Regions from separate parts of the Nonomuraea sp. B5E05 genome, predicted to be linked through region 1. Evidence: predicted binding sites of a transcription regulator. Region 1 holds the regulator's gene; the other holds the start of a gene.
The links. The regulator HrcA, encoded in region 1, represses chaperone genes, less so after heat shock. The targets are predictions, from matches to a motif close to TTGGCACTCTCNNNNNGAGAGTGCCAA.
Positions count from the first base shown of each region.

Region 1 (5,176 bases):
GCCGCTGTCGGCGTCTTCCACGACGAGCTCCAGCTCGGCGGGCACTTTCGGGATCTTCCCCTTGCCCGGCCGACGCCAATTCCCCGCCAGTACATCGCCCTCGTACACACGGGGACGGTAGCAAATCACCCGCCGACCGCAAGGCGCCTGCGCGACGCACCCCGGCCTGCCAGGACGACGACCGTGCCGATGACGGCGGCGAGCAGCCCCGCGCCGCCGATCAGCAACGGGGTGGTCGTCCCGCCGCCCGTGGAGGAAGCGTCCTTCCCGATGCCGTACCGTACGGCGGCCTGCTCCTGATGGGTGCAGATCAGCCGGTAGTCGCCCCTGGCGGGCGCGTTGATGACGAGGAACTGCTGCCAGACCGTGCCACCCTCCGTGACCCTCGGAAGGCCCGTGGTCTTGGCCAGCCTGGCCGGTCCGGAGATCTCGCACGAGTAGTGGACGGCCGTGTCGCTGGCGATGTAGACGGCCGGTCTGTCCGCGGGGTCGATCGGCACCGTGACGCTTTCGCCGGACGCGAACGCCTTGGTCGGCGCCAGGCCGGACGCGCCGGTCCCGCCGCCGAACATGACGGCGGCGGTGATCAGGCACACGGCGGCCACGCCCCAGACGGCTGCCAGCCACCACAGGGGCGGCGTCACGGCCTTCGGGTCGATGCGGGGCGGGAACCGGGGTGGCCTGCCATCAGGTCCGTACTGCGGCTGCGGGCCGAACGGGGGTTGCGGGCCGTACCGGGGTTGCTGCGCGTACGGCCCGGGCTGGCTGTGGTGCGGCTGTCGCGCGTACGGCCCGCTGTGGTAGGGCGGTTGCCCGTGCGGCGAAGGCTGACCGTAGCCCGAGGGCTGATCATAGGGTGGCGATGGATGCCCGAACTGAGGCGGCGGACTGTAACCAGGCTGTGAGTCCGCCTGAGGCTCGTAGCCGGGTTGGGAGCTCGGCTGAGGGCCGTAGCCGGGCTGGGAGCCTGGTTGGGGGGTGTGGCCCGGCTGGGAGCCTGGTTGCGGGCCGTACTGCGGGCGTTGGGGCTGACCTTGGTCGGGATCCTGCCCTGGCGGCTGGTTGGACGACGGGGGCTGGGAATCGTCGGTCATGTGCGCAAGTGTGAGGCCTGTCCCTTCCTGGAAGCTAGAAGCGGGACGGGACACGGTGTTATCGCACCTTGTGGGCGAGAGCCGTACACTTGGCACTCGGGAACACAGAGTGCTAGAGCCTGTGTTTTCCCCATGGCACGAGGGCAGGAGGTGAGCGCGTGCTTGACGAACGGAAGCTGGCGGTGCTCCGCGCCATTGTCGAAGACTACGTGTCGACCAACGAACCGGTGGGTTCCAAGGCGCTGGCCGATCGCCACAATCTGAAGGTCTCCCCGGCGACGGTCAGGAACGACATGGCGGCGCTGGAGGAGGAGGGATACATCACTCAGCCGCACACCAGCGCGGGCCGGGTGCCGACGGACAAGGGCTACCGCCTGTTCGTCGATCGGCTCTCGCAGGTCAAGCCGCTGTCGGGGGCCGAGCGCCGGGCGATCGAGACGTTCCTGGCGGGCGCGGTCGACCTCGACGACGTGGTGACCCGCACGGTTCGCCTGCTCGCGCAGCTGACCAGGCAGGTGGCGGTGGTGCAATACCCGACGCTGACCCGTTCGACGGTGCGGCACGTCGAGCTCGTCCCGCTGAACGACCGGCGGGTCATGCTCGTGCTGATCACCAACACCGGCCGCGTCGAGCAGCGGGTCATCGAGCTGCCCGAGGTGGTGGAGGAGGCGCGGATCGCGCACCTGCGCGCCGTGCTCAACTCCTGCCTCGACGGTTGCGGCCTGGCCAGCGTGCCTGACCTGGTGGCCGACCTGCCCGAACGGTTGCCCGCCGAAGACCGGCCCGTCGTGGCGACGATCCTGTCGGTGCTGCTCGAGACCCTGGTGGAGCGGCACGACGAGAAGATCGTGTTCGCCGGGGCGGCCAACCTCGCCGGCGCCGGCTTCTCCACCGGCCTCCGCGACGTGCTGGAGGCGCTGGAAGAGCAGGTGGTGCTCATGCGGCTGCTCGGCGAGACCACGTCCGACACCCCGTCCGCGCTCACCGTGCGCATCGGCTCGGAAAACCCCTACCTGCGGGGCACATCCATCGTCGCGACCGGATACGGTTCTGGCGACAACCAACTGGCCCGGCTCGGGGTGCTGGGACCCACGAGGATGGATTATCCAGTGACGATGGGCGCCGTGCGCGCGGTGGCACGCTACGTCAGCCAGATCCTGGCTGCATCTTAAGAGGTCGATAAGTGGCAAACAGCGACTATTACGCCACCCTCGGGGTGCGCCCTGACGCCAGTCAGGACGAGATCAAGAAGGCCTACCGCCGGCTCGCCCGCGAGCTGCATCCCGACATGAACCCCGATCCTGAGACCCAGGACAGGTTCAAGGAGATCACGCAGGCCTACGAGGTGCTGTCCGACCCGAACAAGCGCCAGATGTACGACCTGGGCGGCGACCCCTTCGGCGGCGCCGGAGCGGGTGCGGGCGCCGGAGCCGGCGGGTTCGGCGCGGGTTTCCCCTTCAGCGACATCATGGACGCCTTCTTCGGCACCGCGGCCGGCGCCAGGGGCCCCCGTTCGCGTGCCCGCAGGGGCCGCAACGCCACCATCAGGGTCGAGCTCGACCTGCGCGAGACCGCGTTCGGCACCACCCGCGAGCTGGTCGTCGACACGGCCGTGATCTGCGAGGTGTGCCAGGGCGCGGGCGCGGCGGCCGGCACCCACCCCGACACGTGCGACATGTGCAACGGGCGCGGCGAGATCTCCCAAGTCACCCGCTCGTTCCTGGGCCAGGTCATGACCTCGCGGCCGTGCCCGCAGTGCGGCGGGTTCGGCACCATCATCCGCAACCCCTGCCAGGAGTGCTCGGGCGACGGCCGGGTGCGCACCCGGCGGACGATCAAGGTCCGCATCCCCGCGGGCGTCGAGGACGGCACCCACATCCAGCTCGCCGGCGAGGGCGAGGTCGGTCCCGGAGGCGGCCCGCCCGGAGACCTGTTCCTCGAGATCGTCGAGCGGCCTCACGAGATCTTCGAACGGCGCGGCGACGACCTCCACTGCACCGTGCAGATCCCGATGACGGCCGCCGCGCTGGGCACGGTGCTGACGGTGGAGACGCTCGACGGCGCCGAGGAGATCGACGTCCGCCCGGGCACCCAGTCGGGCCAGGTCATCACGATGTACGGGCGCGGCGTGCAGCGGCTCAACGAGTCCGGCAGGGGCGACCTGCTGATCCACGTCAACGTCGAGACGCCGACCCGCCTCGACACGGCGCAGGAGGAGCTGCTGCGCGAGTTGTCCAGGCAGCGCGGCGAGGAGCGGCCTCCCGGCAAGTTCGCCCCCGGGCAGCAGAGCTTCTTCTCCCGCCTGCGCGACGCCTTCAACGGCAGGTGACGTGACCGTCCCCGTCTTCCTGTCGCGGGAGCTGGACGGCACGGAGCTGACGCTCGACGGCCCGGAGGGGCGCCACGCGGCCTCTGTCAGGCGCCTGCGGGCCGGCGAGCGGGTCGACCTGACCGACGGCGCCGGCTCCGTCGCCGAGTGCGTCGTACGCGAGGTGCTGAAGGACGCGCTCAGGCTCGACGTGATCGGCCGGCACACCGTCGAGCCGCCCAGCCGGCGGCTGGTCGTCGTCCAGGGGCTGCCCAAGGGCGACAGGGGCGAGCTGGCGGTCGAGATGATGACCGAGGCGGGCGTCGACGTCATCGTGCCGTGGTCGGCCGCCCGGAGCGTCACGCAGTGGAAGGGCGACAAGGTCGCCAAGGCGCTGGGGCGCTGGCGGTCCACGGCACGTGAGGCGGGCAAACAGGCCCGCAGGTTCCGCCTGCCCGAGGTCGCCGACCTCGCCTCCACCTCGCACGTCGAGCGGCTGCTGTCGGAGGCGGCGCTGGGGCTGGTGCTGCACGAGGAGGCGGCCGAGCCGCTGTCGGGCGTGGAGTTGCCGGCGGGCGGCGACATCGTGGTGGTCGTGGGGCCTGAGGGCGGCGTCTCCGCGGACGAACTCGACAGGTTCCGCGCGGCGAAGGCCGTGCCGGTGCTGCTGGGGCCCACGGTCCTGCGTACGTCCACGGCGGGTGTGGCGGCGGCGGCCGTGCTGATGACGCGTACGGGGCGCTGGTAGGGCCTCTGAGGGCCGTCAGGGCGCCGGCTGGGAGGCGTCGAGGAGCGGGCTGCTGCCGCCGGTGGGCGTCTCCTCCACGACGTCGCCCGGCGGGCACTCCTCCATCGGGCACGCCGTGGGCTCCATGGACGTCTCTTCCGGGGTGGGCGTCGGACTGGGGGTGCTCGTGGGGCAGTCGGGCGCCGGCTCGGCCGGTACGACGGTCGCCGGCGGGCACGTGGTGGGCGTGGGGCTGGACGAGGGCGACGGCGCCCTGGTCGAGTCGGCCGTCTTCGAGGTCCGCGGCGTCGGGGACTTCGACTCGGGCGGCACGAAGACGACCTCGGAGCGCGAGGGGACGGGCTTCTTCGGCGGAGGCTCCTGCGAGCGGGTGGTGGAGGAGTTGGACGGGACCTCGGAGGACTCGACACCGGCGGGCTGGACGGGGCTCTCCTCGGTGATCTGAGAGCGCAGCCCGGGAACCATCATCACGATCGTCCCCGCCACGAGAAGGGCACTGGCGGCGGCCGCCCCCGCGCGCCACCAGAACAGGTTACGAACGCCGCGCCGCTCGATGCGGGCACGGATGATCTCCAGTCCTTCCGGCGAGGGCACGACCGCATCCGCCTCCGCACGGAGCGCACGACGCAGCGCGTCGCCGTACTCGTCGGGGGGCTGGGTCATGACATTTTCTCCAGAACGGATCGCAACGCGGCCATGCCACGAGCGGTGTGGCTCTTGACCGCCCCCTTGCTGATGCCCATGGCGTGAGCGATCTCAGCTTCGGACAGATCACCGTAATAGCGTAGGACCAGTGCTTCTCTCTGTCGGGTCGGCAGGGCTCGTAACGCCTCGATGACGGCGGAGCGTTCCAGCTCGCCGATCGCGCCGTTCTCGGCGCTCGGGGCGTCAGGCAGGCCCTTGGGAGCGTACTTCTCGACGACCGCGCGGTGACGCAGCACGGAGCGGGACCGGTTGACGACGGATTGACGCAGGTAGGCGAGTGCTTTGTCGGGATCACGCAGCCTACGCCATGCGCCATGAATG
Region 1 covers NZ_JBDPMJ010000001.1:320,098-325,273, forward strand. The annotation lists gene ABGB01_RS01495 (DUF3097 domain-containing protein) at 1-108, opposite strand, end outside; gene ABGB01_RS01500 (hypothetical protein) at 126-644, opposite strand; gene hrcA (heat-inducible transcriptional repressor HrcA) at 1,253-2,266, shown strand; gene dnaJ (molecular chaperone DnaJ) at 2,278-3,423, shown strand; gene ABGB01_RS01515 (16S rRNA (uracil(1498)-N(3))-methyltransferase) at 3,425-4,150, shown strand; gene ABGB01_RS01520 (hypothetical protein) at 4,166-4,813, opposite strand; gene ABGB01_RS01525 (SigE family RNA polymerase sigma factor) at 4,810-5,176, opposite strand, start outside.

Region 2 (5,176 bases), on a different contig from region 1:
TACCGGCACCGGGTGGCCGACTACGAAGTACGCGAGATCGTGGCCTCCCTGCGCGGCACCACGCGCTACAACCCCGGCCGGGCGGCGCTGGCGCAGCGGCTGGCCCACATGGTCCTCGTACGCATGGAGCAGCGCGGCGAGTCGCCCGACGACCGGGTGCAGGACGCGGTGGCCCGGTCGAAACCGGTGAAACAACTCGTGGAAGCGGTCTGGCCCAAACTGACGCCCGAACAGGTCCTTCACCACTTGCTGTCAGATCCGGAATTCCTAGCGCGAGCCGCTAAATCAGATTTGTCGCCTGAAGAGCAGGAAACGCTCCTGTGGCGCAAGCCGTACCGGAGCTGGAAGTCCGCCAAATGGTCGGCCGCCGACGCCGCGCTCCTCGACGAGCTCCGCGACCTGATGGAACGCACTCCGTCCCTGGGCCACCTCGTGGTCGACGAGGCCCAGGACCTGTCCGAGATGCAGTTGCGCGCCCTCGGCCGCCGCTGCCGCAACGGCTCGGCCACCGTGCTCGGCGACCTCGCCCAGGGCACCACGCCATGGTCGACGCGTTCGTGGGAGTCGGTGCTCGGCCACCTGGGCCAGCGGGAGGGCGAGGTCACGGAGCTGACGCTCGGCTTCCGCGTGCCGAGGGAGGTCCTCGACTACGCGGCCCGCCTGCTCCCCTCGATCGCCCCAGGCCTCGCCGCCCCGCAGTCGCTGCGGCCCGGCGCCGGGTCGCTCACCGTACGCGAGGGCGGCTCGGTCGCGCAGGCCGCCGAGGAGGCCCTGGCCAGGGAGGGCTCGATCGGCGTCATCGTTCCCGACGCGATGGTCGACGCGGTCTCCGAGGCCCTCGCCGGCCTCCCCCACGCCGTTCTCGACCCCGACTCGGCCGAAGAGCACCGCCTGCTCATCGTGCCCGCGACACTCGCCAAGGGTCTGGAGTACGACCACGTCGTCGTCGTGGAGCCCGCCGACATCGTCGCGGCCGAGCCCCGCGGCCTGGCCAGGCTCTACGTGGTCCTGACCCGGGCGGTGACCTCGCTGACGGTCCTGCACGACAAGGCGCTGCCGCCACAGCTGGCGGGCTGACGGGCGTCCGGCACGGCCGCTTCTAGGATGGCTGGGCAAGGAGCTCTCAACCTAGGAGGATGCCGTGCCAGCACCCCTTCCCCATGAACACCTGCCGTCGGTCCCCGCGCTCGTGGTGGAGAGCGACGACCTCCAGGACGGCGAGCGGCTCAACGACCTGCACGTCTTCAACGACTGGGGCATGACCGGCCAGAACCTCTCGCCCCAGCTGCGCTGGTCCGGCGCTCCCGCCGAGACCCGCTCCTACGCCGTCACGTGCTTCGACCCCGATGCCCCCACAGGCAGCGGCTTCTGGCACTGGGTGCTCTTCGACCTCCCCGCCTCGGTCACCGAGCTGCCGACGGGCGCGGGCACGGCCCCGGAGTTCAAAGGGCTGCCCGCGGGCGCGGTGCACGCCCGCAACGACTACGGCACCAAAGACTACGGCGGCGCCGCCCCGCCTCCTGGCGAACCGCACCGCTACGTCTTCACGGTTTACGCGCTGGGGATCGACTCGCTCGGCCTGGACAGCGGCACCAGCCCGGCGGTGGTGGGCTTCAACATCACCGCCAACACCCTGGCCCGCGGCCACCTCATCCCCCACTACGGGGTCTGACGACGGGAAAGGCGCCCCACCGCACGCTGGTGGGGCGCCTTTCGTGTGAGGGCTAGTCGCAGGTCTCGGCCACCGGCCCCACGTTGCCGAGCAGCGGCACCCAGGCTTGCAGCGTGCACAGCGGCCCGCTCCGGGTCACTGTCTGGGTGAAGACGACAGGGTTGTCGGCATGCGCGGGAACGGCCGTGAGGGTCACGGAGGCGAGGCCGAGAACGGCGACGCCCAGCATGCGCTTACTGCGGGAGAACACTTGTCTGCTCCTTCGATGAGGTGATGCGTGGGGACAACCCTTTCTCACTCGAAGTAGCGATTCAATTGCGAAACGTAATGGCAGTCAAACAAAAGCAAGAGCGGCCCGGAAAAACCGGGCCGCTCTTTTGGGACGTGCGTCGCGAAACAGGACCTAGAAGTCCATGTCGCCGCCGCCGGGCATGCCGGCGGGAGCGGCCGGAGTCTTCTCCGGCTTCTCGGCGATGACGGCCTCGGTGGTGAGGAAGAGCGCCGCGATGGAGGCGGCGTTCTGCAGCGCCGAGCGCGTCACCTTGGCCGGGTCGAGAATCCCGGCCTCGAACATGTTGACGTATTCGCCCGACGCGGCGTTGAGGCCCTCACCCGGGGTGAGGTTGCGCACGCGCTCGACCACGACGCCGCCCTCGAGGCCGGCGTTGACCGCGATCTGCTTCAGCGGCTCCTCCAGAGCCTTCTTCACGATCGCCGCACCGGTGGCCTCGTCGCCGTTGAGCTCGAGCTTGTCGAACGCCTTGGCGCCGGCCTGCAGCAGCGCCACGCCACCACCCGGGACGATGCCCTCCTCGACGGCCGCCTTCGCGTTGCGGACGGCGTCTTCGATGCGGTGCTTGCGCTCCTTGAGCTCGACCTCGGTCGCCGCGCCCGCCTTGATGACGGCCACGCCGCCGGCCAGCTTGGCCAGCCGCTCCTGAAGCTTCTCGCGGTCGTAGTCGGAGTCGGTGCGCTCGATCTCGGCGCGGATCTCGTTGACCCGGCCGGAGATCTGCTCGGCGTCACCGGCGCCGTCGACGATCGTCGTCTCGTCCTTGGTCACGACCACCTTGCGGGCGCGGCCCAGCAGGTCGAGGGTGGCGGTCTCGAGCTTGAGGCCGACCTCCTCGGCGATGACCTGACCACCGGTCAGGATCGCGATGTCGTTGAGCATGGCCTTGCGGCGGTCGCCGAAGCCCGGGGCCTTGACGGCCACGGAGCGGAACAGGCCGCGGATCTTGTTGACCACCAGGGTCGCCAGGGCCTCGCCCTCGACGTCCTCGGCGATGATCAGCAGCGGCTTGCCGGACTGCACGACCTTGTCGAGCAGCGGCAGCAGGTCCTTGTTGGCGGAGACCTTGCCGTTGACGATCAGGATGTACGGGTCTTCGAGCACGGCCTCCATGCGGTCGGAGTCGGTGACGAAGTACATCGACGTCATGCCCTTGTCGAAGCGCATGCCCTCGGTGAGCTCGAGCTCGAGGCCGAAGGTGTTGCTCTCCTCGACGGTGATGACGCCTTCCTTGCCGACCTTGTCCATCGCCTCGGCGATGAGCGCGCCGATCTCGGGGTCGGCGGCGGAGATGGAGGCGGTCGAAGCGATCTGCTCCTTGGTCTCCACGTCCTTGGCCAGCTTGGAGAGCTCCTCGCTGACCCGCTCGACGGCCGCCTCGATGCCCTTCTTCAGAGCCATCGGGTTGGCGCCGGCGGCCACGTTGCGCAGGCCCTCACGCACCAGCGCCTGGGCGAGCACGGTGGCGGTCGTGGTGCCGTCGCCGGCGACGTCGTCCGTCTTCTTGGCGACTTCCTTGACCAGCTCCGCGCCGATCTTCTCCCACGGGTCCTCGAGCTCGATCTCCTTGGCGATGGACACACCGTCGTTGGTGATCGTGGGAGCGCCCCACTTCTTCTCCAGCACGACGTTGCGCCCCTTGGGGCCCAGGGTCACCTTGACGGCGTCGGCGAGCTGGTTCATACCGCGCTCGAGACCGCGCCGGGCGTCCTCGTCAAACGCGATCATCTTGGCTGCCATAAGGCTAGACCTCCCAGATGCAGGGTGGCTTGTCGTGGACCGAGCCGACGCCCGCGACGGCATGGGTCAGCATCTCCGTTCGGCAGACCCCATCGTCTCGATCCGGTGTTGGCACTCTGCTGCACAGAGTGCCAACGAACTGTTTAGCACTCTACCCTGCCGAGTGCAAGCGAACTCACCCGTGGCCGGCGCTTCCCCCCAGGTCAGTCGTCTGTCCGGCGAGCCGCCCCGTGGGCGCACCGCTGGCCGCGGTTCGCGCACACGGCTCGCCGTACCAGGATCGACGAAAGAAAGGTGACGGTTCGCCCGGACTGCGCTGCCGCGCGAACCCGCCGGTGCATACCAGTGCGGTGAATCAGACCGTCCTGACGGACTCCGCCTGCGGTCCCTTCTGGCCCTGCGTGATCTCGAACTCGACACGCTGTCCCTGTTCGAGAGAGCGGTACCCGTCCATCATGATCGCTGAGTAATGGACGAATACATCCTTACCACCGTCTACCGCGATGAAGCCGTAGCCCTTGTCCGCGTTGAACCACTTGACGGTGCCCTGCGCCACTTCCGACTCCTCTTACTGGGCTCCCAGACCTCGCCCATTCCTTCGCGAGACCCGTAATCGCCTGACTTAACGGAAAATCAGCCAGACGATCGCCCTCGACCATACCTGTGGCACGGGGTTTGGCAACAGAGTCAATCCGCAGACCGCGCATTTCCTCCCATCGACGGTTCGACGTTGAATTGCTGGGAAAAGAAGAAGGCGCCCACAAGGGGCGCCTTCGCCGAAGTGTGATCTGCCGCACTCAACCGCCGGCGACGGCTGGGATGATGGAGATCTGGGTGCCCTCCGGCGCCGGAGTGTCCAGCCCTTGGGTGAATCGGACGTCCTCTTCCCCCACATAAACGTTGACAAAACGCCGAATCTTGCCCGATTCATCCAGAATTCTCGCGCCGATACCCGGGTAGTCAGAGTCCAGCTTGGCCAGCACGTCACGAAGAGTCGCGCCCTCGCCACTGACCTCCGCGTTGCCCCCGGTGTAGGTGCGCAGAATGGTGGGAATCCGCACAGAAACGCTCATGGTTTAACTCGCCTTTCCTGGTTGTCAGACAGTCGCGCGGAACGCGTCGAGGGAGGGCCTGATCACGGCCGTGGGCCTGGCGTCGCCGCTGATCGCGTCGAGCGTCTTGAGGCCGTCGCCGGTGTTCAGCACCACGGTCTCGGCCTCCGGGTCGAGCTGCCCGGTCTCGGTGAGCTTCTTCAGCACGCCCACGGTCACACCGCCCGCGGTCTCGGCGAAGATGCCCTCCGTCGAGGCCAGGAGCTTGATGGCGGCCACGATCTCAGCGTCCGTGACGTCCTCGACGCCCCCTCCTGTCCGCCGCGCGATGTCCAGCACGTACGGCCCGTCAGCGGGGTTTCCGATGGCCAGCGACTTGGCGATGGTGTCGGGCCTGACCGGCTGCACGACGTCGTGCCC
Region 2 covers NZ_JBDPMJ010000029.1:30,338-35,513, reverse strand. The annotation lists gene ABGB01_RS37715 (AAA family ATPase) at 1-1,077, shown strand, start outside; gene ABGB01_RS37710 (YbhB/YbcL family Raf kinase inhibitor-like protein) at 1,142-1,672, shown strand; gene ABGB01_RS37705 (hypothetical protein) at 1,725-1,922, opposite strand; gene groL (chaperonin GroEL) at 2,076-3,704, opposite strand; gene ABGB01_RS37695 (cold-shock protein) at 4,060-4,260, opposite strand; gene ABGB01_RS37690 (MoaD/ThiS family protein) at 4,502-4,777, opposite strand; gene thrC (threonine synthase) at 4,802-5,176, opposite strand, start outside.
Region 2: groL (chaperonin GroEL) is a predicted target of HrcA. The motif match lies at 3,813-3,839, and genes of this name have one in related genera.